2 regions of the Rossellomorea sp. GCM10028870 genome follow, and region 1 is predicted to be linked to the other one. Evidence: a T-box and tRNA genes for the amino acid it is inferred to sense, from the RefSeq annotation. Region 1 holds a T-box; the other holds one or more tRNA genes.
What was found. The T-box of region 1 lies ahead of tyrS (tyrosine--tRNA ligase). A T-box ahead of a tRNA ligase gene usually reads a tRNA of that ligase, here a tRNA-Tyr.
Positions count from the first base shown of each region.

Region 2: it has a tRNA-Tyr gene. The T-box ahead of tyrS (tyrosine--tRNA ligase) is inferred to sense a tRNA for this amino acid. The anticodon was not compared.

Region 1 covers NZ_JBHTGN010000001.1:1,241,775-1,257,030, forward strand. The annotation lists gene ACFQWC_RS06530 (GNAT family N-acetyltransferase) at 1-753, opposite strand, end outside; gene ACFQWC_RS06535 (permease) at 1,214-2,074, opposite strand; gene ACFQWC_RS06540 (ArsR/SmtB family transcription factor) at 2,244-2,564, opposite strand; gene tyrS (tyrosine--tRNA ligase) at 2,716-3,963, opposite strand; T-box leader at 4,208-4,416, opposite strand; gene ACFQWC_RS06550 (O-methyltransferase) at 4,474-5,139, opposite strand; gene ACFQWC_RS06555 (ribonuclease J) at 5,299-6,972, shown strand; gene ACFQWC_RS06560 (putative quinol monooxygenase) at 7,053-7,349, opposite strand; gene ACFQWC_RS06565 (nitroreductase family protein) at 7,374-8,009, opposite strand; gene ACFQWC_RS06570 (MarR family winged helix-turn-helix transcriptional regulator) at 8,036-8,470, opposite strand; gene ACFQWC_RS06575 (hypothetical protein) at 8,775-8,966, opposite strand; gene ACFQWC_RS06580 (hypothetical protein) at 9,030-9,764, opposite strand; gene ACFQWC_RS06585 (DinB family protein) at 9,800-10,261, opposite strand; gene ACFQWC_RS06590 (hypothetical protein) at 10,311-10,595, opposite strand; gene ACFQWC_RS06595 (NAD(FAD)-utilizing dehydrogenase) at 11,148-12,512, opposite strand; gene ACFQWC_RS06600 (MFS transporter) at 12,693-13,919, opposite strand; gene ACFQWC_RS06605 (ArsR/SmtB family transcription factor) at 13,934-14,980, opposite strand.
Region 2 covers NZ_JBHTGN010000001.1:2,082,330-2,097,585, reverse strand. The annotation lists partial or broken rRNA gene ACFQWC_RS10850 (23S ribosomal RNA) at 1-140, shown strand, start outside; rRNA gene rrf (5S ribosomal RNA) at 439-555, shown strand; tRNA gene ACFQWC_RS10840 (tRNA-Asn) at 563-637, shown strand; tRNA gene ACFQWC_RS10835 (tRNA-Ser) at 644-735, shown strand; tRNA gene ACFQWC_RS10830 (tRNA-Glu) at 755-829, shown strand; tRNA gene ACFQWC_RS10825 (tRNA-Val) at 870-945, shown strand; tRNA gene ACFQWC_RS10820 (tRNA-Met) at 1,021-1,094, shown strand; tRNA gene ACFQWC_RS10815 (tRNA-Asp) at 1,229-1,305, shown strand; tRNA gene ACFQWC_RS10810 (tRNA-Phe) at 1,323-1,398, shown strand; tRNA gene ACFQWC_RS10805 (tRNA-Thr) at 1,412-1,487, shown strand; tRNA gene ACFQWC_RS10800 (tRNA-Tyr) at 1,507-1,590, shown strand; tRNA gene ACFQWC_RS10795 (tRNA-Trp) at 1,671-1,744, shown strand; tRNA gene ACFQWC_RS10790 (tRNA-His) at 1,756-1,831, shown strand; tRNA gene ACFQWC_RS10785 (tRNA-Gln) at 1,871-1,942, shown strand; tRNA gene ACFQWC_RS10780 (tRNA-Gly) at 1,947-2,021, shown strand; tRNA gene ACFQWC_RS10775 (tRNA-Cys) at 2,029-2,102, shown strand; tRNA gene ACFQWC_RS10770 (tRNA-Leu) at 2,111-2,194, shown strand; tRNA gene ACFQWC_RS10765 (tRNA-Gly) at 2,198-2,271, shown strand; gene ACFQWC_RS10760 (carbohydrate ABC transporter permease) at 2,966-3,907, shown strand; gene ACFQWC_RS10755 (carbohydrate ABC transporter permease) at 3,907-4,734, shown strand; gene ACFQWC_RS10750 (ABC transporter substrate-binding protein) at 4,817-6,094, shown strand; gene ACFQWC_RS10745 (sensor histidine kinase) at 6,236-8,047, shown strand; gene ACFQWC_RS10740 (response regulator transcription factor) at 8,028-9,602, shown strand; gene ACFQWC_RS10735 (ThuA domain-containing protein) at 9,618-10,343, shown strand; gene ACFQWC_RS10730 (Gfo/Idh/MocA family protein) at 10,365-11,390, shown strand; gene ACFQWC_RS10725 (Gfo/Idh/MocA family protein) at 11,408-12,448, shown strand; gene ACFQWC_RS10720 (sugar phosphate isomerase/epimerase family protein) at 12,461-13,429, shown strand; gene ACFQWC_RS10715 (B3/B4 domain-containing protein) at 13,809-14,480, opposite strand; gene queG (tRNA epoxyqueuosine(34) reductase QueG) at 14,591-15,256, shown strand, end outside.

The DNA.
Region 1 (15,256 bases):
AGACACATGGGCGAATTCACTATGTGAAAAATTCAAATCAGGAATCAGGGATTTTTTAAAATTAATATTTTGAAAGCGGGTTTCACTGAGATTGCAATTGCTAAATTGAGCTCCCTTTAGGTTACTGTTGCTGAATGTTAAGTGACTGCCGTTGATTCCATAGAAATCCGTCTCCGTCATATTGCTCTGTTCTACTTGCAGCCGAGAAAGGTTCCCTTGTCTCAATGTATCACCTTGAATGAGAATCTCCCTCGTATCAACTTCTACTGTAGCATCGACTTGGATACATTTCTCATAACAGAATTCATCTTCTGATTCAAAGATTTTCTTGTACCCCATCTTCTGATAAAAGGCATGATTATTCAGCTGCCGGCTGGATGTCTCAAGTTCCCACGATATCACCTGTGGAAACTCCTCTTCTATTAATCTTATCGTAGAAGAACCAATTCCTTTCCCCTGGAAATCCGGATCGACAAAAATCCGATCGACTCTCGCACGGTGCTTTCCTGCCAATGTGACAATCACGCCTCCAACAAGCTCTTCTTGATATAGGATTTTGAAATAATCCAATTCACAGATCATATACTTTCCCATCTCTATGGAGTCGTAGCCAGGTGGCTGAATATTGTAATCGACGATATTCTCTGCATATGAAAGCCATCTTTCCTTTTCAGCATTGAACACTTTTCTCTTTATATCTGTAAGGATTTCTGCATCTTCTATTCGTGCTTTTTCTATAGTGATTGTACTCATTTTGTTTCTCCTCTTTATCTCAAATTAATTGGTCATTAGGTAACAGATCTGCATTGTTTTTCAAATAACGGATTGCCCCCTTCATTTCTTCTCTTCGAATTTCAATATATGGAAAATTATAACTTAAATATTGCGATTCATGAAGAGGAGAACGGACAATTATCTCAACTACCTATTGTTAAGGTACGCAATTTAGAATCTGCGTTGAAGTATATTGGCTTTCATTTAACCGAAACCCCGACTCATTGATTTGAAAGTAGATCTTCGCAAACTCTCTTTATTACCATATCAATAAAAGAAGTTTAAGCCCTGCGTTAGAAAACGAGGGCTTCATTTTTATTTTTGACAACATTCTTTTTTCACATTTTCATCTTTTACTTCAACCAACTTCACTTTGCAGCAATCCATCTTTTCTTTCTGACCCATCAAACTCTTTAACCATTTCATATTGACCACCTCCTTATATAAAGTAAAATAAGAATCCCGACATAGTAGACATCATGAGGACAGAGCCAATAAATGCAAAGACAAGCTTTTTCTTAAAAATGCTATGGAGTAAAGTTACCTCAGGAAGGCTAGCTCCAGCTGATGCAATCATTAGGGCCATTACTGGTCCCAGTGCCATTCCTTTAGCAACGAGAATTTGCGAAATGGGAATCATTGTAGAAAGTCGGATGTATAACGGAATTCCAATAATCGCAGCTATTGGCACAAGCCACCAATTCTCTCCTCCTAAATAGGTTGTAATCCATTCTGTTGGAACAGAACCGTGAATAACCGAACCGATCCCTGCCCCGATAATAAGAAATGGATAGACATTTCTCATAAGTGTGAGTGTTTCTCTTATTGCTTTCTTAATGTCGATACCACTCTCAGGGGCTGAGAAATTTTCTACCATGACATTTTTTAGTTGTCTTTCAAATCCAAATGCACTCAGCGCAAATCCGATGATAATAGAAAAAGAAGTGGTTAAAATCGTATAGGCAATGGCTACTTTCCAACCCAGTAGGTAGGTCATCAAGGTCAATATCGTTAAATCCAGAACAGGTGAGGCAAAAAGAAAAATCATCACAATGGGAAATCGGACTTTGTTTCGCAATAGATTTGCGACAATAGGGATTGTTGAACAGGAGCAAAATGGTGTGACGAACGCAAAACCAACAGCAATCAGAGCACTCAACAGAGGATGGCTTCTATCCATCAATACCTCCATCCTTTTATAGGGAACAAATCCTTGCAGTAGATGAATAACAAAGGAAATTCCGACAAACAGCACAGTTAGTTCAAGGGCAATACTGATGAAATCTTTTAATATAGTCATTTTGACTACCTCCATTTTGTTTAATCAATTTTTTTTGATTAAATATCGAATATTATTTATCAACTTTTTTTGATTAATAAATCGAATTAAAACAATCTCTTTCTCAAAACATCTGCCTTACCCTAAATCAATTTTTCTTGATTAATTAATCATAAAGAGATTGAGCATCTTATTCCTTCCTAAACAAACAGCAAAGTTGTTCTGATAACAAGTGATTCAATTCAGTGTGATTTAATGTATAGTAACTCCACGTGCCACGCGTTTCTTTCAAGATCAACTCAGCTTCCATTAAAACCTTCAGATGGTAGGAAAGTTTAGATTGGGGTAAGTCTAATTTATCCGATAAGTCACATACGCACACTTCTCCCATTTCAGTAATTTGGTGCAGGATAAATAACCTTTTTTGATCTGCAAGTGCCTTGAATTTTTTTTCGTATTTACTGAAGGTTGAATCCAGTGATATATTTTTTAATGGACTTTGTTTATTCATGCTATCTGCTCCTTTTAAATCAAATTTATTTGATATATCCTCACTATATGCAAGAACTTCCATTAAGTCAACTAATAAATCAAATATATTTGATTTATTAAAAAATTTGAAAGTCATCTATTCTTGCTGATTAGACGACTTTCATACGGAGTTACATTATTCTCAGCTTTTTATACTTCCTCTTCCCTACCTGCACAATCATCCCTTCTTCAATCTCTACTTCTAAATGCATATCCAGTACCTTTTCTGAATTGATTCTGATTCCTCCATTTTGAATCATCCGCCGCGCTTCACTCTTTGAAGCTTGCATATTCAGCTCAACAAGTAAGTCGATAATGGACACTCTACTTTCACCTGTCCACTTTATCTCTGGAATATCATCAGGCAGTGCTCCTTTTTGAAATATTTCCTTAAAATTGTTTTCAGCTTGCCCGGCTGCTTCTTCGCCGTGGTACATGGACACGATGGTTTTTCCTAAACGTATTTTGGCATCTCTGGGGTGGAGTGTCCCTTCGAATAATTCCTTCTTTATTTTCGATTTCTCATCTAAAGATAAGTCCGTGATCAGGTTGAAGTATTTCATGATCAATTCATCGGGAATCGACATCGTCTTCCCAAACATTTGGTTAGGATCTTCATCAATTCCAATGTAATTATGTTTTGATTTTGACATTTTATCTACCCCGTCAAGGCCTTCAAGTAAAGGAAGTAATATCACCACTTGTTTCTCCTGGTTGTAATGCTCCTGAAGATGTCTTCCCATCAACACATTAAACTGCTGGTCAGTTCCGCCGATCTCCACATCACTTTCTAATGCCACGGAATCGTATCCTTGCATTAACGGGTAGAAAAACTCATGAAGCGAAACTGGCTTCCCTGTTGACAACCGATTAGAAAAATCGTTTCTTTCAATTAATCGAGCAACCGTGATTTTCGATGATAAATGAATCACATCTTCAAGATTCAACGATGACAGCCATTCGGAATTGTAATGTAGCTCTACCTTCTCTTTGTCGAGGACTTTACCAAATTGCTCAAAGTAAGTTTGGGCATTTCTCTTCACCTCTTCATCAGTCAGCTGCTTCCTTGCAACAGACTTGCCAGTTGGATCACCGATTTTACCGGTGAAATCCCCGATAATAAGCTGAATGATATGACCGTTTTCTTGGAACTGCCTTAATTTGTTCAGAACAACCGTATGACCCAGGTGAACATCGGGAGCGGTTGGGTCTAGGCCAAGCTTGATTTTCAATGGTACTCCTGTTGCAATTGACTTGACTAGTTTTTGCCTTAATTCTGCTTCTGGAATGATTTCATGCACTCCATTTTTGTAGACGGTTAACTGCCTTCCTACTTCTGCCTGTTGTTCTTGTGAAAGTGAGTCCCATTTGTGTTGCATGATCATTCCTCCTTGAGTTTGAATGAATTAATGTGAGTTTGGTCGAGTTCGCTGATATATCCTGGATTTCGCTGATAAAACGAAAATTCCGCTGATATATTCTGATTACAGACGACTAATTTGTGACTTCGCCGTTATATTTCCGATTTCGCCGTTAAAACGAGAATTTCTACGTTATTTTTCACATGTGGCCATTATCCACTCTCCTCAACTAAAAATCACACCAAAAAACCACGCCCCTAAAAAAAGGGACGTGGTTAACGCGGTACCACCCTAATTGAAGATTTCTCTTCCACTTCATACGGATAACGGACCGGCCGTTCTCTGCTACTAATGGTTCACAGAGAATGTTTAAGGAGGTAATTCGCGCTTATCTTTGTACTGATTCCCACCAGCCATCAGCTCTCTTCACCAGGGAGATAAGTCACTACTCGTTCCTATCATGACATGTAAGATTATGAATTTTCATTTATTTTACAGAATAATGCCATAAAATACAATAATTATTTTTTATCCCTTCACAATACCCATTACAAACCCGTCGTAGCCTTTAGATCCGACGGTTTGAACAACCGTTGAATCAATACGGGGCTCTTTAGACAACATATCAACAAAGTGGCGAACACCTTGAACACTTTCATCTTCACTGTTTTCATCGATTACTCTTCCATCTCGTACCACATTATCTGTAATGATCACAGCTCCAGGTTGAGAAAGCTCGAGTGCCCATTTTAAATAATTTGCATTGTTTTGTTTGTCTGCATCAATAAAAATGAAATCAAATTCACCTCCAATAGTCGGCAACGTATCCAAGGCAGCACCTACCTTAATTTCCACCTTTCGATCCATTCCAGCGTTTTGTATGTTTTTTGCAGCGACTTTTGCATGTTTTTCACTATATTCCAAGGTTACAAGATGGCCGTCCTCTGGCAGTGCACGGGCAAGCCAGACCGTACTATAGCCACCAAGGGTCCCGATTTCCAATATTCGTTTCGCTCCTTTAAGCTGTGCAAGCAATGAGAGAAACTTCCCTTGATTCGGAGAAACACTGATTGCAGGCAGTTCTGCTTCACTATTTGCTTTCAATACCGTGTCCATAAGTGGATCTGATACTTGAAGTTTACTCGTAAAATATTGATCTACTTCTGTCCATGCATTTGTTGATGCCAACATCATCACTCCTTAGTATGTATCATTCATAAATAATAATAGCATAATTTACCATATAAATATTTATATCACGTAACTTTTTATCTCTCAAAACAAAGTTTACCTTAATGAAATCATCCTATTCGGGCATAATAACCAAAACAATTTGTCTTGGAGGGTTCATTCTTGCATACCAATGAACAGGCATTATCCATTTTTGCACTTGGTGGAATCAATGAAATCGGAAAAAATATGTATGTCATACATCATCGTGATGATATTGTCATCATTGATTGTGGAGGTAAGTTTCCTGATGAAAGTCTTTTGGGAATCGACTTAATCATTCCTGATGTCTCTTATTTGGAGAAAAACAAAGATAAAATTCGTGGGTTAATCGTCACGCATGGCCACGAGGACCACATAGGCGGCATTCCTTATCTTCTAAAAAAAATGAACATGCCTATTTATGCTACACATTTCACCCTGGGACTGATCGAACTAAAATTAGAAGAGCATAGGCTGATAAGAGATACAAAACTTGTAACCATCGACTCAAATTCAAACCTGAATTTCGGAACAATCGATGTTTCGTTCTTCAAGGTCAGTCACAGTATTCCGGATTGTTTAGGTATCGTATTTCATACACCGGAAGGAAATGTCGTACATACTGGAGACTTTAAGTTCGACTTAACCCCTGCCAATCATCAATACTCAGACATTCATAAAATGGCGAGGATCGGTGATGAAGGAGTGTTAGTTTTGCTTTCTGAAAGCACGAATGCGGAGCGCAGCGGCTTGACCCCTTCTGAACAAATGGTGGGGAACCACATGGATGAAGCGTTCTTGAAAGCCACTGGAAAGATCTTCGTCTCAACCTTTGCTTCCAATGTCAACCGGGTCCAGCAGGTAGTAGATGCTTCCATCAAGACAAACAGAAAGCTGGCATTATTAGGAAGAAGCATGATCAATGTGGTTTCAGTAGCCATGGAACGCGGGTATTTATCGGTGCCTGACGGGATGCTGATAGATGCCCGTGAAATTGATGCATTACCTCCCGAAAAGGTAGCGATTTTATGTACGGGAAGTCAAGGTGAGCCTATGGCCGCACTTGGTCGCCTATCGACTGGAAGCTTCCGGGACGTATACGTTTATCCAGGTGATACGATCATTCTGGCTGCTTCACCTATACCTGGAAATGAAAAGGACGTATCTCGAATTCTGGATAATTTGTTTCAACTTGGTGCCAACGTAATTTACGGAAGTGGAAGCACAACAGGCATGCATGTATCAGGACACGGGTATCAAGAAGACTTAAAACTCATGCTCACATTAATGAAGCCGACCTATTTCATTCCTATACATGGTGAATACCGAATGCTGCATCATCATCGAATACTCGCTGAATCGGTAGGAGTAGAAGCAGGAAATACTTTTATAATAAAAAACGGTGAAGTCGTCGATATTCAGAATTCCACTGCCCGCCAAACCCGTGCCATTCCTGCAGGGGATACCTTTGTAGATGGCTTAAGCGTCGGAGATATCGGATCCATAGTTTTACGGGATCGAAAACAACTTTCTGAAGATGGAATGCTTATCATTGTCATTACCCTTAGTAAATCGGAACACACGATTATTTCTGGACCTGATACCATTTCAAGGGGATTCGTGTTTGTACGAAACTCAGAAGACCTCTTAAAGGACGTAAACCATCTCGTCAGGAAAGTAGTAGATGAATTGTCTGCAGAAAATATTCGGGACTGGAAAGAAATGAAACAGGCAATCAAAAAAGACGTAGGTCAATACCTATTCAAACATTTGAAGAGGAAACCAATGATTTTGCCAATCATTATTGAGGTGTAGTTGGAACTGCCGGGTGCTTATGTGCCTGGCAGTTTTTAATAAAAAAAGCACCCAACAAAAGTCAGGTGCTATCCGATCGATTATTTCGCTACCTTGTTTCCTTCATAAATCTTCACATCTAAAGGAGCCGCTAAATACTCCGGTGCTCTCCCAACAAATGAAGAGAAATGCTCACTCGCATTGTGAGTCTCAACGGCAGCAGCATCCCTCCACGCCTCTACCATTGTATAGACACTTTCTCTTTCAGTATCTTTCATCAAGTCATATGAAATGTTTCCCTCTTCTGCTCTCGATGCTGCTACAAGTGGGCGAATCTCTTCTAAAAATGCTTGTTCTTTGGTTGGATTAATTTGAAATTCTGCATGAATAATAATCATATACTTTCTCCTCTTTTCTTATTTTTATTTCCATTCTGTGATGGACTCTACTGGCAGGCGAACAGATTTGTAGCCTGCATCTGCCGCTTTTCCGATTGAAATCAGCATGACTGGATAGTAACGGTCTTTGTCCATACCGTATGCTTCAGCAATTTGATCTTTTTCATATCCACCAATCGGATTTGTATCAAATCCGTGAGCACGTGCAGAAAGCATGAGCTGCATGGATACTAAACCTGCGTCGATGAGGTTCATTTCCCTGAACTGTTCAGTTGTCATCATTTGTAGTAATCCTTTAATAGATGGTAGCTGTCTGTCTCTTACTTCTGCAGGCATATACCCTTCTTCTACTGCTTTATTGTAAATCTCATCCGCATAGTCAAGGCTGTTCATATCTACAAATACCGCAATCACTGCAGATGAAGTTTGGACTTGCGTCTGATTGAATTTCGCAAGTGGTGCAAGTTTTTCTTTCCCTTCTGGACTATCGATGACTACAAAACGCCATGGCTGCAAGTTTACAGATGATGGTGCAAGAGTGGCTTCGGTTAGTATCTCTGTCATTTCTTCTTTACTGATTTTCACAGACGGGTCATAATTACGGATGGAACGGCGCCCTGTGATGATTTGGTTAAAATCATTGATTTTTGTTTGATTCATGATGCATTCTCCTTTATGAGTAAAATTTAGTATTCAATATCCTGAACATTATCCTGAATACGATTAAGCATGTCGGATAAAACCGAACGTTCTTCTTTTGTAAAGCCTTTAAAAACTTTAGAGATAAAGATCTCTTTCTCTTCACGATAAGCTTCTATTTTCTGACGGCCTTCCTCTGTCAGCCGGACAAATGTAAACCTGTTATCATCAGGATTTTTACGGCGGGAGACCATCCCTTTTCCTTCAAGCTGCTTTAAGTGTCTCGTCACGGCTGCACTATCAATATTCACTTCTCTTTGTAGAGCCGTTTGACTGATTTCTTCCACTTCAAACAACTTGTGCAAAAGATCCAAACGAGACTGACTAATTCCGGTACAGCGCTCAAACTTAGGACTCATTTGCTTATATATATCATTTAATTGAACGATTATCTTCTCTTCTTCACGACACGAGTTGGACAAAGCATCCTCCTCCTCCACTTTAATTGAGGGGTCAATCATTGACCTGTCAATTAATATAATACATAAGGTTTTATAAGTCAAACATATAGTTCTTGGGAGAAAACCCTAATGATTTTGAAGGAATCCTACATACAAATGCGGAAAGTCTGAAATGAGTTAAAACAGGAGATTTTTTCTGAATGAAAAAGGAAAAGGCAAGGTAATGAGGGAATCTCCTCTCTTACCTTGCCGTCTATATGCACTATAAAAACACTAATTATGTCATTTGTGTGAATTTACCATACGGAATTTCACAGAAAAAGACTTACTCCTTTGGTTGGTCTAACGCTTGGTAGGCAGCCTGGTATTTTCCACCTTCTGCAACCTCTGAATGATACAATGCTTTAAGAGCAAATGTACGCTCTAAATTCATCTCATCCATCAATACTTTCAGGCGCGCTTGCAATTCTTTATTATCTTTGATTAACAGTTTCATTTGTGATTTCATATATTTCATAAGGCTTTAACTCCCCTTTTCTAGTTGAACAATTCATCAAGTATAACATTGCTTATCACAGTACTAAAGGGATTTCTTAAGGAATACCCTGTTCACATCCTTCACTTCACACCCATTGGCAAGAAATGTCCGGATCATCGGAGCGTTATTTTTACTCGTCCCCCCAATATATTTTTTTGCATGAAACACACTAGCTAACAGACTAAGTGCCAGTTTATGTAGAATCTTGCTCTTTCCCTTGCTTCTTTCATCAGGAATCAATCCGAAATAAAACAGCCTTCCCTCATCTACCGTGCCCGGTTCTATATGTGGTATCATGACGCCAATTGGCTGATCACCTTCATAAATCGCAATACAGGAATCCTTATAGCTGTCACCCAGTTCGATTGCGACACTTTTCATTTGTTCTGGCATAGTTAAACGAGATGGAGCATTAAGAGAGCCCTCCATAGAATGCATCCAAATATGAGCAAACTCTTTTTCTGAAATCATATGTAAATTTTTCAATGTAAAAGAGTGTTTGATTTCCGACTTCTCAAGCTTTTTATGCACAGTCACAAATTCATCAACCAGGTCATATCCATTTCCCTCTAGATACTCATCCACTTCTCGGGAGAATGTTTGATTCACAAGAATCTTCAAGTTAGATAGGGAATGATAGGGCGTTGTCTGATCCAGGTAACTGACGAGTTCTTTCAGTTCTACAGTGGTCAAATCATTCGTATTCTCAATGGTCGCATAGTCGTTACCTTGAATGATTTTTATTTTTTCGATGAATGGCTTTTGATGTTTATTCAATGTATAGTCCTCCTTTTCTATCTGCTACATATTCATCATCTGAAAATAAAATCACTCGACACCGGTTTTTTTCCGACTTCCCTTGCCCACACGGATAATTGACCAATATGATGGATCTCATGGGTCACTACATGCTGCATAACTTTTTTGTATGTAAGTAGGTATGTTTTACCTGACCTTGATGTCATATTGAGTTCTTTCTTTCCATAGGCGGGAGTCCATAATGACAGAAAGTTTTCCGTTTGCTGCCTGGTCGTTCCTGAAAACTCAATGACTTCGTCAAGTGTCGAAATAGTATGTAAATCCTTTTTCATCACGGGTTTCCCTTGTAATTGATTCATCCAAATTTGCTCACAGTCCGCTACATGAAAGAGATTCTTCAGGATGCTCCCCATCCCGCCTATACGCTCTTTCGTCAGTTCATCCGGATCAATTTCCCTGCACCAATCAAACCATTCTTCCCGTATTTGCCAATTATAAGAAAAAAGTTCTAACATGCCCTCAACCTCTCCTTTGTATTTTAAGAATTCTTAAAGCCGTACTTCCTTATTCAGTGAACAATCCAACCACAATGATTCCTATGGCATTCAATGCAAAAAAAGTCCCGTATATCATCATGACCATGCCTGTTCCAAAACCAGAAGGATCAAATGGACTTACGGATAAACCAGTCAGGATAAAAACCACGGGTGTGAGAAGTAAACATACGACTCCATACCAAATTCTCTTCTTTTTATTCTTCCCTGCCAGCTTCATAACCATAAAGTTGGTGAAAGCTAAAATCGCCATAATGATCATGAAGAACAGAAATAAGACGCCCCAATCAGACAAAAAACCCCTCCTTATTTCCTCTTAATATACGCATCCAAATGGCCCCCCCAACTTAAAAGGGGCTTGCCTCTATTCATAGATGATCCCCTCAATTTCAGCTTAGAAAGATTTAAGTGAAAGGAAAAATAAGATGCCATTGATTACTCCCAGACTTAACAAAGTGATCAGTAAAAACGTTCTTCCCCACATTTTTTTAAAATATAAATATAACAATCCAAAAATATGAATCCTACCGTGATCAGACATAAAAAGAATTCTCCCATCATTTTCCCATCTACATGAATGCCCTCCACACGAACCCATTCAAATTTATGATTGAGATCCAGATGGATAGAGAAGAACATGAATCCCCACCCAACAAATTAAAAATTCCCAATAAACGAATGAGCGAGTACATACTCATCTCCTTTTTTGGATGATTATCTACAATCGATTCATATTCCAAAATGTTTTTTTGTACTCGCAATCCCATAAAAAAATCCTTTCTGCCTGTTCTTTTCTAGTAATACGAAAAAACAAACAGAAAGGTTTCAAATTATTCCAAATATATTATTAACTGGTAAAAACCCTATCTCCCAGATGTTTCCCCAAATAAATACCACTTGCAGCTGCCTGCGATAAGGAATGGGTTTCCCCCGAGCAGTCACCAATAAGATACAGATTTGACACATCTGTTTCAAAGTTCTTATCCGTCGGTAATTTCGGTTCATAATACTTCGCATCCAACCCGTAAAGAAGCGTATCATGGTGTATCGGTTCCCCAATAAGGCTTTCCAAAGAAGCAAAAAATTCCTTAAGCGCAATACTATATAATTCCGGAACCTCTTCCCTAAGATTCCCACATTCCGCTTTGAGGGACGGATCTACCAGATTCCCCTCTAGCGATTCTGTATTCCTATGTAATTTGAAATCTTCCAATCTCTGAACGACAATCCGCTCTTTTCCTTGATTGATCCCTCCTATAGTGCTCACTGCATAGTCCATTGCCTCACCATGGGAATGAAAATAACGCGGAACGAACAAACTGAAGTTCAAATTTGCACTTGGTATATCTTCTTCACGGGCATTTTGTCCATCAGGCATCACTACGCCATGCTGGTGCTTCCGTATGATCCTCCCTCGCGGATTCATACAATAGGTCGTCGCGCTGAATGAATGCCTTTCGATTTTCAGCTTCGTTTCAAACGTATCTTCTAATATCGATTGAAGCTGATCACCTTTCATTTCCACCCGAACCCCCATATCCAGACGTGTCTTTCCTGGAAAAAGTCCAAGTGATGCTGCTTGTTTTTTCATCCACGTGCTGCCGCTCATTCCTGTACCGATCACTAATTTCTCTGTCGTAAAGTCAACGCTATTAGCTTTCAAGTGAAAGCCCGCATCATGTTTTGAAATTGTCTCAACTCGTGTTTCAAAACTAAACGTAATGTGATTTTTGAGCACTTCATACATTCTTTGAAAAATATCACTCGCTAAACGTGTTCCTAAATGACGGACCTCAGTTGAAAGAACCTTCACGTCCACCATACTGGCTCGTTTTGAAAGCGTATCATTTTTCGTGCTATAGGACGGGATGATGTCACCGCCAAACTCACAGAGAATATCGTCTACTTCCTTCATCAAATCAAGTGTGGTTTGGTCTCCGATTTTCCTGCCGAGCTCTCCTCCGAAATCATTCGTGTAATTAAATTTCCCCTCTGATTTTCCAAGACCCGCAAACCCAATGTATTTACTGCACACTCCTTCACACGTACACACGCGCCCATCATCTAAACCGCATGTACGTTCACTCAGCTTTTTGCCGAGATCAATCATGTGGATGGAGATATGTTCATTGTGCTTCATCAAGGTGTAAGCGAGAAACACACTGCTCACTCCTGCTCCGATGATCGTGATGTCATAATGATTCGATTGCATCCTCTGCTCCCCTTTCTTAGTTGTAATCGTGCTTATGCCACTTTATATTAAAACGGTTAAAATCGATCTTTTTTAATTTCTCATTCAATTGACTTTCAGTGATTCTATCTGAATTCTCCCCACCAATGTGGTCTCCATTTCCATCGTACCATAAAACAGAGTTGTGGGAGGTCCGTCCCTCTATTTATCTTTCAAACTGTGATGAAGGTATGGAATGGAAGCAAGTGTCGAGATGGCTCCAGCTAGAACGATGGTCAGATCTGTACCTATTTCTTTAGCCAATATTCCTGCTAGGAATGCAGCGAGGGGCATGGATACCCAAGTCATGAGGCGGCTTGTAGCCTGCACCCTTCCCAATAAGTGATCTGGTGTCAGCGTTTGCCGGATTGTGATGATACAAGGACTCATCATTGAAGCACAAAAGGTCCCTATTGCGTTCATGGTCACAAGCCAGAAATAGGTTTCTGCCAGCCCGAAATAGAGAATCGAAAGTCCTCCAATGACAGAGGCCGTAAATAATATGCTCCGATAAGAAAACCGCTTCCGAAAAAGGTTTGACGTAACCGCGCCAAGAATGGCACCTACTCCACCCATTGATAATAACCCACCAATCATGACCGTATTTAAACTGATGGAATCTTTTAAGTGAAATACCAGTAATGTGAGAAACAATGTAGTTCCGAACACAGAAGATACCATGGCTAGATTGGTGTACAAGATTGGCTTGGTCTTTACAACGAATTCAAATCCCTCCCTGATCTCTCCCCATATGGAATGCCTTGATAAATCTCTCTCATTTATCTTCATCCGGAGACTCGCAATGGCAAGAAAAGATACCAGGAAGCTGACGCTGTTCACTACCAGGGCATATCCTGGATTCAAAAAGGATATAATCAGCCCTCCCAAACCTGGTGCCAGAAAGACCGCTAAATTAAATATCCCGGAATTTAGTGAATTCACAGCTTGAAGGTCTTCTCTTCTCACCAGGCTTGGTACTGAAGCAAATTGAGATGTATTGTATATTTGGCTTAAACATCCGATACCAAACACAATGGGATATACCATCCACATCTCCAGTACCTTCAAGATAAATAGAACCCCAATCATCCCGACAAGTAAACATCTTCCTAGATCGCATAAAAGCAGGAGGTGCTTCCGGTTGAATTTATCGGACATGATACCGGCGAAGGGCTGCAATAGAATCGGCAGACGTTCAAGTGCCGCCACAATACCCATACTCACAGGTGATCCAGTGAGGGATAATACCATTAGAGGAATTGCGATTAAATAGATTTGATCTCCGAAAAATGAAATCAGATTCCCACCCATGAATCGGAAAACAGGATAGTTTTTCTTTAAGGGCGGGAAATCTTCCACTTGATTTAGTCTGACCGCACGCTCACCCATATCATTTCCCCCTTTTAATCCTCGGCTAAATACTGCATTAATTCATTCGATAAAGATTGAACCGCATTCTCCTTCAGGCGATACTTCCCATCCAGAGTTTCGACCAGCCTTGCGGACCTGAGTATTTTCAAATGATGATGGACCGTCGACTTCCCCATGTTCAGCTCATTCGTGATTTCCTGAAGTGTACGATCTGACCCCTTCAGCAATTTCACCATTCTGAGGCGCGCTTCATCCCCAAGGGCTTTATGCTTTTGGACCAGAAAATAGCTTGGCATATCCTTATCATCCGGATAAATGCTTTCATTGGCTACGGGGTAATAAAACACCTTGACTCCTTCAACATCTCCTTCTACGTTCCAAGGACGATAAATCGATTGGGGGATCAACAAAACTGTATGCACTCTTGGCTCGGGCAAATAAGTGATACCTCCCGTTGCCCATTCTACTAACGCTTCGGACTTTAGATTTCCACTCATCTTTTCCTTGGATTGTTTATCCCTTTCCAGTATTTGAGATAGTGTCTCTTTATGAGGAATGATCACTTCTTTATACCACCCGGTCATGACACTCTTCAGGTGGTTCCTAAGGTCATGAACATTTGTGGTGCAGATGAATTCAATATAATCCGGAAAAAACGGGTTATCCTCTGTCTGCTTTTTCAATCTGTTTCTTGATGACTCATCTCCTTCTGAAGCATGCGTTCGAAGTTCTTGAAATTTCATCCCTATGTATGGAATGCAGATGAATCTTAGTCTTTTATCTTCCAACCCATCCAGAAACATGATAAATTCAGATAAATCCCGAAACTCTTTTTGATGCAACAAGAGAAGTAGGGATTTCCAGGTATTATTCTTTTCAGCGTATTTCAAATCCCCTATCAACGGTTCAGATAAAGATCTCATTAACTTGTCCCATGACTCTTTTGGTTTTTCAAACGTATCGATAAGCCTTGTATTTGTGATGGCAGCAATCCCCAAAGCGCATTCCCAAAGAAGAGAAGCCTCAATTCTTACTTCGTATGTCTCTCTTTTTCGGCTGGTCGTATGGAATACATCCAAATTGGAACACCTCAATCCCAAAAATTTCTTCCTACCATTTATTCTATATTTATAGAACGATAAATTCAACATATGTTGAATATTTTCTGGAAAAGTAGCATATTTTTAATAAAACATTGTTTCTTCGCTGCTTATTGGATAAAATGACTCAAATCTTATGTGATTATTAGCTGTTGTTACCAAATATGGCTTTTCGTACTGGCATTCATTAATATTAAAGTCGTTCGATAGAAGAATTGCGTCGTTTTCTTTCTTAATTGCGTCAAAATTAATTTT
Region 2 (15,256 bases), 840 kb from region 1:
CATGAAGCCCCCCTCGAGATGAGATTTCCCATCACGTAAGTGAGTAAGATCCCTAGAAGATGACTAGGTAGATAGGTCAGAGATGGAAGCATGGCGACATGTGGAGTTGACTGATACTAATCGATCGAGGACTTAACCACACTATAAAGCGGAGGCGGCTTGACCAGAAACGACAAGCATTTTTGGGCAATCAGAAGAGGGTGCCTTTTACCCTCAGCTGATTGAACTGAAATGACCTCGAGTCTCTAGCCGCCGGAGCTGGAATGGTATCTACTTGAAGAAGTAGATGCACAATTGGTCGGTATTCGGCTTTCTTGACATCAATTCTTTATCTAGTTTTCAGGGAATAAATTTTATAAGAAAATATAAAAAAAGCCTTGAAAAAATATATCTACGCGATATAATAATACTTGTCCTTAAAAAAGTGACAAGGAATTGTCTGGTGACAATGGCGAAGAGGTCACACCCGTTCCCATGCCGAACACGGAAGTTAAGCTCTTCAGCGCCGATGGTAGTTGGGGGATCTCCCCCTGTGAGAGTAGGACGTCGCCAGGCATATCGTTCCGCAGTAGCTCAGTGGTAGAGCTATCGGCTGTTAACCGATCGGTCGCAAGTTCGAATCTTGCCTGCGGAGCCATTATATGGAGAGCTGTCCGAGTGGCCGAAGGAGCACGATTGGAAATCGTGTAGACGGTTAACGCTGTCTCAAGGGTTCAAATCCCTTGCTCTCCGCCATAACACTTCTTCTTATTAAGGCCCATTGGTCAAGCGGTTAAGACACCGCCCTTTCACGGCGGTAACACGGGTTCGAATCCCGTATGGGTCACCAACACTTTTTTCCAAAAATGAAATAAAACAATGAATATAATGGAGGATTAGCTCAGCTGGGAGAGCATCTGCCTTACAAGCAGAGGGTCGGCGGTTCGATCCCGTCATCCTCCACCATGATTTTTCACGAAGCATAAGCTGAGTTGAATAATCATCCTTAATTTATAAGTTTAACTTAACAAATCATATCGTCGCGGGGTGGAGCAGTTCGGTAGCTCGTCGGGCTCATAACCCGAAGGTCGCAGGTTCAAATCCTGTCCCCGCAATACCATTTTTGACTTTGGATAGTATAATCCTTAATGAGTCACGCATGGATAGTTATTTTCGCTATTGCGAGGTAATGAAAGTTATTTTGCTGGCGCAACTCATGGTAAAAAAATTTGCAGGCGCGAAAATTTTTGGTCCGGTAGTTCAGTTGGTTAGAATGCCTGCCTGTCACGCAGGAGGTCGCGGGTTCGAGTCCCGTCCGGACCGCCATATTTATTTTGCATAATGGCTCAGTAGCTCAGTTGGTAGAGCAATGGACTGAAAATCCATGTGTCGGCGGTTCGATTCCGTCCTGAGCCACCATTTATTACTTGATGCCGGTGTAGCTCAACTGGTAGAGCAACTGACTTGTAATCAGTAGGTTGGGGGTTCAAGTCCTCTTGCCGGCACCAACCGAGTGATTTACTATTTGGAGGGGTAGCGAAGTGGCTAAACGCGGCGGACTGTAAATCCGCTCCTTCGGGTTCGGCAGTTCGAATCTGCCCCCCTCCACCAAGATTTTTTTCCTAGCGTAAGCGGAGTATGGAACCCCAGCTAATAGCAGGAAGATTCATTGGAAACCAATTATATTTCATAGGGGTATAGTTTAAAGGTAGAACGAAGGTCTCCAAAACCTTTGGTGTGGGTTCGATTCCTACTACCCCTGCCAATTTTATCATGGCGATTGTGGCGAAGTGGTTAACGCACCTGATTGTGGTTCAGGCATTCGTGGGTTCGATTCCCATCAGTCGCCCCATAAAAGTCACATTTTCATTTCCGTGACATATACTATCAGTGGGCTATAGCCAAGCGGTAAGGCATCGCACTTTGACTGCGACATGCGTTGGTTCGAATCCAGCTAGCCCAGTAGTGCGGAAGTAGTTCAGTGGTAGAACACCACCTTGCCAAGGTGGGGGTCGCGGGTTCGAATCCCGTCTTCCGCTCCAATATTAAGGCGGCATAGCCAAGTGGTAAGGCATGGGTCTGCAAAACCCTGATCACCGGTTCAAATCCGGTTGCCGCCTCCAAATGTAATGCCGGTGTGGCGGAATTGGCAGACGCGCACGACTCAAAATCGTGTTCCTCTGGAGTGCCGGTTCGACCCCGGCCACCGGTACCATTCGCGGGTGTAGTTTAGTGGTAAAACCTCAGCCTTCCAAGCTGATGATGAGGGTTCGATTCCCTTCACCCGCTCCAATTTACATATGATAGACTTTCTCATTAGAGGAAGTCTTTTTTTATTGTTCTGAGACTGAAATTTAGGAGGTAAATGTGGAAGAATGTAATAAATGAGTGGATTTTAGTGTGGATCAATGAGTAACAGCTTTATTTTAGTAGGATAAGGGGGGAGATTCGAAGTTTTTCAATATTATAGATAGTATTAGTAGCATTTTGTACAGGAATGGAGTTGAAAAAAGACTATTTTAGAGTGAAAATGATAATTTTACATAAAAAAGCGACTCTCTATAACTATATAACTGCTAGATTTATAGGCACTTGATAATTTATTATCGAGTTTAGCAGATATATTATCGACTTTTCGGATTTATTATCGAGTTTGGCAGATATATTATCGACCTTTCGATTTTATTATCGACCTTTCGATTTTATTATCGACTTTGCTACATTTATTATCGACTTTCCAATTTTATTTTCAAATTCACCACATTTATTTTCAATTCCAGCATTTTATTTTCAAAATCGCATTGTACCCTACGTTCACCTTATCAAGCCAAAGAAACCCAACCTTTTCATTTACCCATCACCAACCCATCCCAAACCCATTTAGTCAAAATTTTGCACCTTCTTTGTCAATTGAGTCCCCCTATTTAAGAAAGCGCTCCCATTATAATGTAAGAAAGCGATTACATTATTAGGGGTGGTGATACGGGTGGAAACCAAGATTCAGACTGGACCAGTAAGCCCAGATGCGCAAATCAAGGCGGTTACGAAGAAGAAGTTCAAGTATAAGAGCTTGCTGACGTATGCTGCCTTTGTTGGACCGGCACTTATATTTTTTTTAGTGATTCAGATTCTTCCATTTTTGATGGGGGTGTATTATTCGTTTACCTCATGGAATGGTGTCAGCTCAGTTGTAGAGTGGGTTGGATTTGATAACTACAAAAAGATCTTCACAGATGATAAGACATTTTTTAATTCCTTTATGTTCACGACGAAGTTTATGTTTGCGGCTGTGATTATTAGTAATTTAATAGGTTTCGGGTTTGCACTTTTACTGAATGCAGCATTGAAGACGCGAAACATTTTGCGGACAGTGTTTTTTATTCCCAACGTAATTGGTGGATTGCTACTCGGATTCATCTGGCAGTTCATCTTTGTGAAAGGATTTGCATCACTCGGGAATATGACGGGGATCGGATTCTTTAAAATGCCTTGGCTTGGTGATGAGACGACGGCATTCTGGGGGATTGTCATCGTGTTTGCATGGCAGATCAGTGGTTATATGATGGTCATCTATGTTGCGGCATTGCAAGGGGTGGATAATTCACTTTTGGAAGCAGCGAGGATAGATGGAGCATCCAACTGGACGTTGTTGACGAAGATTATCATTCCGTTGATTTTACCGGCATTCACAATTTGCTTCTTCTTGACGATTTCAATGGCCTTTAAGATATTCGATTTGAACATCTCGTTAACAGGCGGGGGACCATTCAATTCTACACAATCTGTGGCGATCAATATTTATCAAGAAGCGTTCCAGAATAACCGTTATGGCCTGGGAACAGCGAAATCGATCCTGTTCTTTGTGGTAGTGGCAGTGTTTACAACGGTTCAGGTGATGGTGACGAAGAAGAAGGAGGTTCAGGCGTAATGGGCAATCGCTATACGAAAAGAACGTTTGTATTAGAGATTATCGGAATTGTCATAGGGCTCATTTTCCTTATTCCTTTCTACTTCGTACTGATCAACTCAGTGAAGCCGTTTGCAGCGATTTTGATCGATGCGGCGGCGTGGCCAAAGGAATTTGTTTTCTCTAACTATGCGAAGGTGTGGGAGATCATCAATTTCCCCCGTGCTTTCTGGAACTCCTTGGTCATCACCGTTTTCAGTAACATTGGATTAGTGATTATCAGCTCCATGGCGGCGTGGAAGATGGTACGTACGCCAGGGAAGTTCAGCAAAATTTTATTTGTCATCTTTGTTTCAGCCATGGTCATTCCGTTCCAGACGGTGATGATTCCTCTTATGAAGGTAGGAGGGACGTTGGGACTTACGAATAGTATTCCAGGTTTGATCATCATGTACTTCGGATTTGGCGTGCCACTTTCTCTTTTCTTATATCATGGATTTGTGAAAACCGTTCCGATTGAGATTGAAGAATCCGCGATGATTGATGGCTGCAGTCAGTTTGGTGTGTTCTGGAGAATTGTATTCCCATTACTTAAGCCGATAACAGTAACCGTGGTCATTTTGAACACTTTATGGATTTGGAATGACTATCTGCTTCCCCTTCTTGTATTACAGGATGCGGAACTGCGTACGATTCCACTCGCAGCAAGCTCATTCTTCGCTCAGTATACGAAGCAATGGGATATGGGTCTTGCAGCATTGGTGCTTGGCATTACACCGATCATCATTTTCTTCTTATTTTTACAGAAGCATATCATCAAAGGTATTGCTTCAGGGTCAATTAAGTAGATATAAAGTTTCTGTCGAGATGGTCTATCATTGATACAGAAATTTATATAAAATAATTTATATCAGGGAGGTCAATCCATTTATGAAACGTATACTTTTACTTTGTATGTCTTTGGTTTTAGTATTTGGTATTATTGCTGGCTGTTCTTCTAAAGACACTACAAGCAAATCAGGTGGAGAGTCTGGATCAGGTGACGATGTAGTTACCCTTAATTTCTTCCAGTTCAAGGTTGAAATTGCCGATCAGCTTCAAGAAATGATCAATGAGTTCGAAGCTGAGCATCCAAACATTAAGATTAAGCTTGAAACAGTTGGTGGAGGTGCCGATTACGGTGCTGCTTTGAAAGCGAAATTTGCTTCTGGTGAAGAGCCGGACATTTTCAACAACGGTGGTTTTAAAGAGTTAGAGCTTTGGAAAGAGAAGTTAGCAGATCTTTCCGGTGAGCCATGGGTTGAGCATGTTCTTCCGATCGGTAAAGTGCCGATGACGGATGAAGATGGCAAGCTTTATGGTATGCCGGTTAACCTTGAAGGCTACGGATTTGTATATAATAAAGATTTATTTGAAGAAGCGGGAATCACTGAGCCGCCTACAACGATTGATGAGTTAAAAGACGCTGCGAAGAAGCTTGAAGCGAAGAAAATCACGCCTTTCTCAGCTGGTTATGGCGAGTGGTGGGTAATTGGTCAACATTTACTTAACATTCCGTTTGCTCAGCAGGAAGATCCGGATGCGTTCATCGCCGGTCTTTATGATGGTTCCGAGAAGATTGTAGGCAACGAAAAGTTCAAACAATTCAAAGAAGTTTTAGATGCTGAGCTTAAGTACGCAAATGATAATCCGTTAACGACGGATTACAATACACAAGTAACGCTATTTGCTTCTGGTGAAACTGCGATGCTGCAACAAGGAAACTGGACTGAGAACATGATCACTGAGATCAATCCTGAAATCAACATGGGATTCCTTCCAATTTCTATCAGCAATGATGATAGTGCTGATCGCCTTCCTGTAGGTGTACCGAATAACTGGGTATTAAACAAGAACTCTGAGCATCTTGAAGAAGCGAAAACATTCTTAGAGTGGATGGTTTCATCTGAAACTGGTAAGCGTTATATCACGGAAGAGTTTGCGTTCATCCCGGCATTCGATAACATCGAGCCAAATGGTCTTGGAGACTTAGGTCAGTCCATCCTTGACTACTCTAAAGAAGAGAAGACGATTCCTTGGACTTGGTTCAAATGGCCGGATGGAGCGAATAAGGAATTCGCTGCAACGATCCAGGAGTATGCCGCAGGGAAAATTGATTACGACACTGTACTTGAGCGATTCCAGCAAACATGGGATAACTTGAAGTAAATTGAAAAAATAGAAAGCATGTCTACTGGGCATGCTTTCTATTTTATAAGTTTAATAGGAATATTTCGAAAAAACACTTCCAAGAGCAGGGAAAAACACTTTATACTAGTGTATAAGTGAGACCTGGGAGGTCCGTCCCTCATGTTAAAGACCAGCATTCGGAATAAGTTGATTGTGTTGTTGATGATTACGACGATTGTGCCGTTTGGCAGTTCTATTATTATTACATATTTTTATACGAAGGACTCCATAGAGGAGCAGGTGGTGGAGGAGAGCAGCAATCTTCTTTATCAGGGAAAGGTGAATCTGGAGAGCTATATTAATGAGCTCAACGGGTTAACTCTATCACTCTATAATAATCCTGATTTTATTAACTTCATGAGATCACCAAGTCAAGAGAATAATTACTTGACGATTGGCATTGTAAAGAATGTTGTGCAAACGATTCTCTACACGGGTGATACAATTAACGGGGTACGTATTTCCTTCGCCGATGGTGACCGCGTCATTTCGGCAACAAAGCGCTCTACAGTTGTTTTTTCTAATAAGGTAAGGGATTCGCAATGGGAATCCTTCAGAAATGCAGAGCGCAGCCCTTATAACATGTATATTGAACCAACCCATAGTCAGGAAGAAAAGAATATCAACCGGTCGAAGGATATTGTCACGATTCACCGGGCATTCCGAAACGTTCCCGGTGATGAGGTGCTTGCTTATATCTCATTGGAGGTTTCACCTGACAAGATCATCGATTTGAGTAGAAACCTCTATAACGCTAAGTCAGAAGAATTCTATCTTCTTTCTTCGGAAGGGGAAATGATTTATAGCTCGGACCGGGATGTATCGGATGATGGCAACAACCAGAAGTGGATTAAGAGAATAATGGAATCAAAAGATGTATCAGGGACACTCGAGTGGAAGGAGGACTCCTTCAACGGGGTGATGATGTACGACCAGCTCCCTGCTTCGGCCGGCGGTTGGTTGTTAGTGAAACGGGTTCCTTACGTGAATCTTTATGAAAGCGCATTTAGTGTCGCGAAGATTAATATTCTGTTTGGAGTTCTTGGGCTATCACTTGTGGTGCTCGCGACCCTATTTGTTTCTTTCAAAATTACGTCACCCATACGGATTCTGCTTCAACATATCCAACAGGTTGAAAAAGGGAATATGAAGGTACAGTCCGAATCGTTCGGTTCCGATGAAATCGGGATCCTCGGCTACCGGTTTCAGCAGATGATCGAGCGGATCAATCATCTGATCAACCGTGAGTACAAGCTGGAGCTCGAAAACAAGACGAATCAATTAAAGGTCCTCCAGTCTCAAATCAATCCGCATTTTCTCTATAATGCCCTGCAATCCATTGGAACGATTGCTTTGAAGAACAAGGTTCCGCAAATCTACTCCCTGATCACCCACCTTTCCAAAATAATGAGGTACGGGATGAATATGGAGGAGGATGTGGTTCCATTAAGCAAGGAAATCAATTACACGAACGCCTATCTTCTTTTACAAAAAGAACGTTTCGGTGAGAATCTGGATTACAGTGTAGAGGTAGAAGAAGAGGTAATGGAGACCCCGGTACCGAAGATGCTCCTGCAGCCTCTCATTGAAAACTACTTCAAACACGGATTCGATATCCGGGACGGGGTAGGGCGAATATGGTTATCTTGCTTTCAGGATGAGAAAGAATTGGTGATGATTGTCCGTGATAATGGTGTTGGCGTAACGGAAAGCAGACTTCGGGAAATAGGGGATCATTTTAAAGCAGAAGCATGGAATAAAACGGGGGATGAGACCAATATCGGACTGAAGAATGTATATGTTCGATTAAAGCTCTACTATGATCACCTGGCCACTTTACAGCTTGAAAATCATGTTGAGGGAGGCTTTATGGTCACTATGAGGCTGCCAATAAGAATGGAAGGTGAAGCAAATGAAGGCAATCATCATTGACGACGAAAAGCATGTGCGTGAGGGGTTACTTTTATTAGCGGAATGGGACAAGCATGGGATCCACACCATTCTGGAGGCGGAAGATGGAGACCAAGCCATCGAAATGATCAGAGAGCACCGGCCGGAAATCATTTTCACTGATATGAGGATGCCGAAGCGGGATGGCATTAACCTTTTAAAATGGCTTCATGCCTCTGACCTTAAAAGCAAAACCATCGTTGTAAGCGGGTATGATGATTTCGAGTATATGAGAAACGCGATCTTCTACAAAAGCTTTGATTATATTCTGAAGCCGATTGAACCGGATGTGTTAAATGAAACACTGGATAAAGCGGTAAAAGAGTGGAATGAGCAGGCTCGATCAAGAAAATCCCAGGTCGAGGAAAATCGAGTGATGAATGAGGCAAAGCCCCTCTATTGGGATCGGTTGTTTTCAAGTCTCTGTGCGAAGGAGAACATTACCACAGAGATGGTAGAAAAGGTTGATCAGGAGTTTGGGATTACCATTACAAAGCTTGCAAAGACCGTTGCCCTCATCCCCATAAAACCGATTGTGATGAAGTCCTTTCAAGGAGACCGCGACCTTGCCTTCTTTACACTTATCAACATTTGCAATGAATTGCTGCGAAAGCAAAATGATGGAGTTTGCTTCCGGAATGGGAACAAAGAAGAAGAGCTTGTGATTCTCTTCTGGAATGATAAAAATGTGACGTATCTGTTAGAGGAAATCTACTCATTGATCTATCAATATAGTAAACTCTTTACGATCATTGCAATTGGACAGAAGTCTAAGAAAATAAACGAAGCGTATGAATCTGCTTTACAGGTTTATCTTAAGCATTCTCTGCTTGATCAAAAGAAAATCGTCACCCATAAAGATGTGAAAAGACAGCCCCTGCTGCATTTGTTGGATCACTCAAATGAATTGAAATGGGCAATCCGTTCAGGGAGCCGGGAGCAGGTTCAGTCCCAGTTGGACGGGATACTTGCACAGTTGAAAACAGGGCATGCACTCTCACTTGAGCAGCTCCAGGTTTGGGAAAATCAATTTGAGTTATTACGGAATAATTGGTTGAAAGAGTATGAGATTCAGCATCCAGAACCACTCTATCGGGGCCTTGATTATTGGAATGAAGACGGCTCGTTTTCGTTCAGGAAATTTAAAGAGGAAAAGGCGAAAGAGTTCAGAGAATTAATTCAAACCCTTTCAAAGGTAAAGTACCAACGGGAAAAGAACAATATGCAGCACATTGAAGAATACCTTCAGCAGCATTATCAAGAGGATATCAATCTTCAGGACATTGCCGATCGCTTTTACCTAAGCAGGGAATACATTTCACGTAAGTTCAAACAGGATCATGGATCTACCATCACGGATTACATCACGAATATTCGGATGGAAAAGGCAAGGAAACTGCTTGAAAATCCATATTTGAAGATATATGAAGTCGCCTATGGTGTAGGGTATGGGAATGAAAAATATTTCAGCAAAGTATTTAAAAAGCACGTCGGTATGACACCAAATGAATATCGGCACTTACAATCAAACACATAACTTGGAGGTTTTACAATGTTAAACGTTACTGTATGGAATGAAAATCGTCATGAGCAGAAGAATCCGAAAGTGAGAGAGGTGTACCCTGAAGGAATTCATGGTGCCATTGCCTCCTTCCTGGGAGAAGCATCATTCAATGTGAAAACGGCTACATTAGACGAAAGTGAGCATGGATTGACGGAAGATGTGCTGGATAGTACAGACGTATTGCTGTGGTGGGGACATATCGCCCATGATGAAGTCACTGATGAAGTAGTTGAAAGAGTGAAACAGCGTGTCCTTGATGGAATGGGATTGATCGTCCTTCATTCAGGTCATTTCTCTAAAATCTTCAAAACATTGATGGGTACTTCCTGTGACCTGAAATGGCGTGAAGCTGATGAGAAAGAACGCATCTGGATAGTCGATCCAAGTCATCCGATTACAGCAGGCTTAAGGGAATACATCGAGCTTGAGAAGGAAGAAATGTATGGAGAGCATTTTGACATTCCGACTCCTGATCAGCTTGTGATGGTGAGCTGGTTCGAAGGTGGGGAAGTGTTTAGAAGCGGGTGTACGTATCAGCGTGGCAACGGAAAAGTATTCTACTTCCGTCCTGGACATGAAACGTATCCAACCTATTACAATGAAGACGTTCAGAAGGTCATCGTCAATGCAGTGAAATGGGCATCCCCTGTAGATCATGCAAGACCGGTATACGGAAACGCACAGCCGTTAGAAGAAATCAAAGGATCTAACTAAAGAACAAGAGGAGGAAAAATCATGAGTAAATTAAAAATCGGGGTTATCGGGTGTGGAAGCATCGCACAGCATCGTCATTTGCCGGAATATGCAAACAATGAAAACGTTGAAGTGGTAGCGGTGTGTGACATCGTGGAAGAACGGGCATGGAAAATAGCCGATGCAGTCGGAGCGAAAGCGTATACCAATTATAAAGAACTACTGGCGAACGCTGAAGTGGAAGCCGTGAGTGTGTGTACACCGAACTACCTGCATGCACCGATTTCCATCGATGCCCTAAACGCCGGAAAACATGTATTATGTGAAAAGCCGATGGCCACTTCAAGTGAAGAAGCTCAAAGAATGATCGATGCAGCTAGTAAAAACGGTAAAAAATTGATGATCGCTCATAACCAGCGTTTTGTCCCTTCTCACCAAAAAGCGAAGCAGCTGATTGAAAGTGGTGAAGTAGGTAAAATCTACAGTTTCCGTTCTGCATTTGGTCACGGTGGACCTGAAGGGTGGAGTGCTGACGGGAAAGACAGCTGGTTCTTTAAAAAGAATGAAGCATTCATCGGTGCCATGGGTGACCTTGGGGTACACAAAACCGATCTCCTTCGGTACATCTTAGGGGAAGAATTTGCCGAAGTCGGTGCCTTTGTTGAAACAAGTGCAAAGGAAAATGCAGATGTGGATGATACGGCTGTCTGTGTATTGAAAACCGAAAGCGGTACAATCGGTACCCTTGCAGCAAGCTGGTCTTATGTTTCGAAAGAAGACAACTCTACGATCATTTATGGAGAGAAGGCCATCCTGCGTTTAGAGGATGATCCGGTCAACTCCCTTATCGTTCAATACTTAAGCGGAGAAGTAGTGAAGTATGAGCTTGGCGGCATTCAGACAAATGACGAGGGCGGCCAGACGAATTCCCGTGTAATCGATCAATTTGTCGACAGCATCCTTCATGATGCAGAGCCTCCTGTTCCAGGTGAAGAAGGAAAGAAATCGTTAGAAGTGGTTTTATCTGCCCTGGAATCAAGTGAAACAAAACGGATCGTAAAATTGTAATAGAGGTGAATGCAGCAATGACTAAACTTCGGATGGGAGTGATCGGCGTAGGGGGCATTGCCCAAACGCGCCACATCCCTACTTTTATGAAACTATCAGATTCTGTATCCATTGAAGCGATCAGTGATATCAATCCTGTCACTGCTCAAACCGTGGCAGAAACCTTTAGCATTCCGAACGTGTTCAGTGACTATCGGGACATGTTCGGACATGTGGATGCTGTGACGATCTGTACTCCAAATAAATTTCATGCGGAAATCACGATTGCAGCGCTCAAAGCCGGGATCCATGTGTTTTGTGAGAAACCGATGGCCATGACTCCTGAAGAATGTGAATTGATGATCGAAGCTGCGGAACAGTCAGGGAAGGTTCTGGCTATCGCCTATCATTATCGTTTCATGAAGGATTCACGTGCGGCAAAGCGTGTCATCCTGGAAGATGAAATCGGTGAACCAATGGTGGCCAGGGCAAGGGCGATCCGCCGCCGCAAAGTTCCTGGCTGGGGAGTGTTTACCAACAAGGAACTTCAAGGAGGCGGCAGCCTGATCGACTACGGATGTCACTTCCTGGATCTATCCCTATGGCTCCTTGGGAACCCGGCGCCTGTTGAAGTAACCGGGACGACCTACAACAAGCTTAGTAGAATGCCAGATCAAGTGAATCAGTGGGGAGATTTTGATAAAGAGAAATTTGAAGTCGATGACCATGTGACGGCTTATATCAAGTTCGATAACGGTGCATCCATGCTCTTCGAAACGTCATGGTCTGCAAATGTCAAGGGTGATGAAGAAAGCATGAGCATATCAGGGGAAACGGGGGGGATCGATCTATTCCCGTTCCAAATGAACCAAATGAAACACGGCATGCTTCTGAATAGTGAAGCGGATTGGGTTCCCGGTGAAGATGATCCAAGTCTTCCACAAGCCCGGAACTTTATCAACAGCTGTCTCGGTTTAGAGGAGCTGGTTGTGAAGCCCCAGGAAGCCATGCAAGTGTCTCAAATAATTGATGCCATTTATAAAAGCAGTGAAACCGGACAGAGCATCCGATTGAAATAGGAGGAAGCACAAATGAAACTAGGCGTATTTACTGTATTATTTTCACAAAAGAATCTTGATGAAATGCTTGATTATGTAAAAGGAGCCGGGCTACACGCAGTGGAAATCGGCACGGGAGGTTATCCCGGAAATGCTCACTGTGACCTGGACGCTCTTTTAGAAAGCGAAGAGAAGAGAAACGAATACGTAGAGAAAGTAACATCAAGAGGCTTGGAAATCAGTGCCTTCAGCTGTCACGGAAATCCGATCTCGCCTGATGCAGCGTTTGCGGAAGAATCCCATGTAGCACTTCAGAAAACAATAAAGCTCGCAAGCTTGATGAATGTACCGGTTGTGAACTGTTTTTCTGGAACAGCGGGCGACCATGAAGGAGCAAAGCATCCGAACTGGCCAGTATCCCCTTGGCCGAATGAATATGGGGATATTCTCAAATGGCAATGGGAAGAAAAGTTGATTCCTTACTGGAAAGAGATGGGCAGGCTCGCTCAGGATCATAATGTGAAGATCGGTCTCGAGCTGCATGGAGGTTTCCTTGTACACACTCCTTATACGTTATTGAAGCTTCGTGAAGAAACATGTGACGCAATCGGTGCAAACCTTGATCCGAGTCATCTGTGGTGGCAAGGAATCGATCCGGTTGCCGCGATCAAAATCCTGGGTAAAGAAAATGCGATTCACCATTTCCATGCGAAAGATACGTATATCGACCAAGACAACGTCAACATGTACGGTCTGACGGATATGCAGCCTTACGGAAGCATCCAAACAAGAGCGTGGTCCTTCCGTTCAGTGGGCTGTGGACATTCCTTGCAGGAGTGGTCTGATATGATGAGTGCACTGCGCACATTCGGATATGATTATGTGGTAAGCATCGAGCATGAGGATCCGATCATGTCGATTGAAGAAGGCTTCGGGCGTGCCGTGAAGAATCTGAAGTCGATACTGATCGAAGAACAGCCGTCGGATATGTGGTGGGTGTAGGTTGGTAAGAAGGGAGTCCATTGGGCTCTCTTTTTTTGTGGAGTAGTTGCGTGATGTGTTAGTCTCAAATTAGTAGTGTTTAATTTACATTTAATATGAAACGGCTGGATTATTTGCCAAAATGGCTGGATTTTCACAAGAAATGGCCGGATTAATCGTGTTTTCGGCTGGATTATCGGAAAAAATGGCCGGATTATCGTGAATTTCGGCCGGATTGACTCCGGCCACAGCCGAAAGCGGGCTGTATATTCCCTTTCATCTAAGGAATAAGCCATTCGTATGCTTTAGAGGCTGAGATTTCTTGGAAATGGCTATGGTTCTCGTACAAGATTCTCAATAAAAAACAGGATCCCGTGAAACAGGGATCCTGCACAAACTTCTATCCACCCACCACTTCAAATGATCCTTCTCCACCATGGACACCGAGGAACATATCCATTAACGATTTCGTGAGTTTCTCGCTTTCTTCTATAGAAAGGGAAGGCTTCAGAAAGATGATCTGAACGGAATTTTTGGTTTCTTCCCCGACGGGTGCTCGGTCTGAGTCGACGAATGGACTTCCGAAAGGTCCGTCCCCGTCACATGCGACGATCAGGTTTTCCAGGGAGTTTTCCCGGCCGTTGAGCCCTATGTATGATTGTCCGGTTTCACCAATTTTCAATTGAATGGTGTCTCCGTTAAGTTGATCCCTGTCGTAAATGCCGATGGGCACTTCGTATTGAAGGGAGAAGAAGTTATTGAGATCGATGCTTGAGTTAATGGTGCTCAAATAATTCTGTTTTTTAACCCGGCGAAAAAGGGCTTCGGCAGAATGACGGTAGCGATTGGGGTCCTTTCCTGTTTTCCTGAAGATGTCCCGCCACGCGACAATTCCTTCAATTTCCGTCACATTTTTATCGTGAAGATCAAAGAAGATGGATTCCTGGAACAGCTGAAGCCTTCCTTTCAGCATTTGAGGAGAAGTGCCGACTTCGATATCATGATATTGAATGAATCCCACTTTGAAATCGGGGATTTTGCTTGTAATGGATGAATCAATCGTGATTTCCACTTATTTTCCCTCCACATTTGTTTTAAAATAGTTTATCATAATACACGTTCCTATTTCACGTAAGCTTAATTGTAAGTGTTGAATATATAGATAGAAAGGAGGACAGGGCAATGGATATCGATCAATTAAAACAGGATATCATCGAGTATAGCAAGGAAATCGGCATTGATAAGATTGGCTTTACAACGGCGGATACGTTCTCGGAAATGAAAAACAGGCTCCTGCGCCAGGAGATGCTCGGGTATCAATCCGGGTTTGAGGAAAAGGACATAGAAAAGCGGGTTGATCCTTCTTTGATATTTGATAAGCCGAAATCGATCATCGCCATTGCTCTCGCCTACCCTTCCAAAATGAAGAACGCTCCACAAAGTAAACGGGGAGAGAGACGGGGGATCTTTTGCCGGGCATCATGGGGGACGGATTATCACCATGTGCTTAGGGATCGTCTTTCAAAGCTGGAAGAATATATCGTATCAAGGGTTCCCCAGGCACGTTTCAAATCCATGGTGGATACGGGTGAACTCGTTGACCGTGCCGTGGCTGAGCGTGCCGGGATTGGCTGGAGCGGAAAAAACTGTTCGATTATAACACCTGAGTTCGGATCCTATGTGTATCTCGGGGAAATGGTGACAAATCTTCCCTTTGCCCCTGATACACAGATGGAGGACCAATGTGGCACATGCAATAAATGCGTGGATGTCTGCCCAACGGGAGCTCTTATCGAAGGAGGACAGCTGGATGCTCAGAAATGCATTGCCTTTTTGACGCAAACAAAG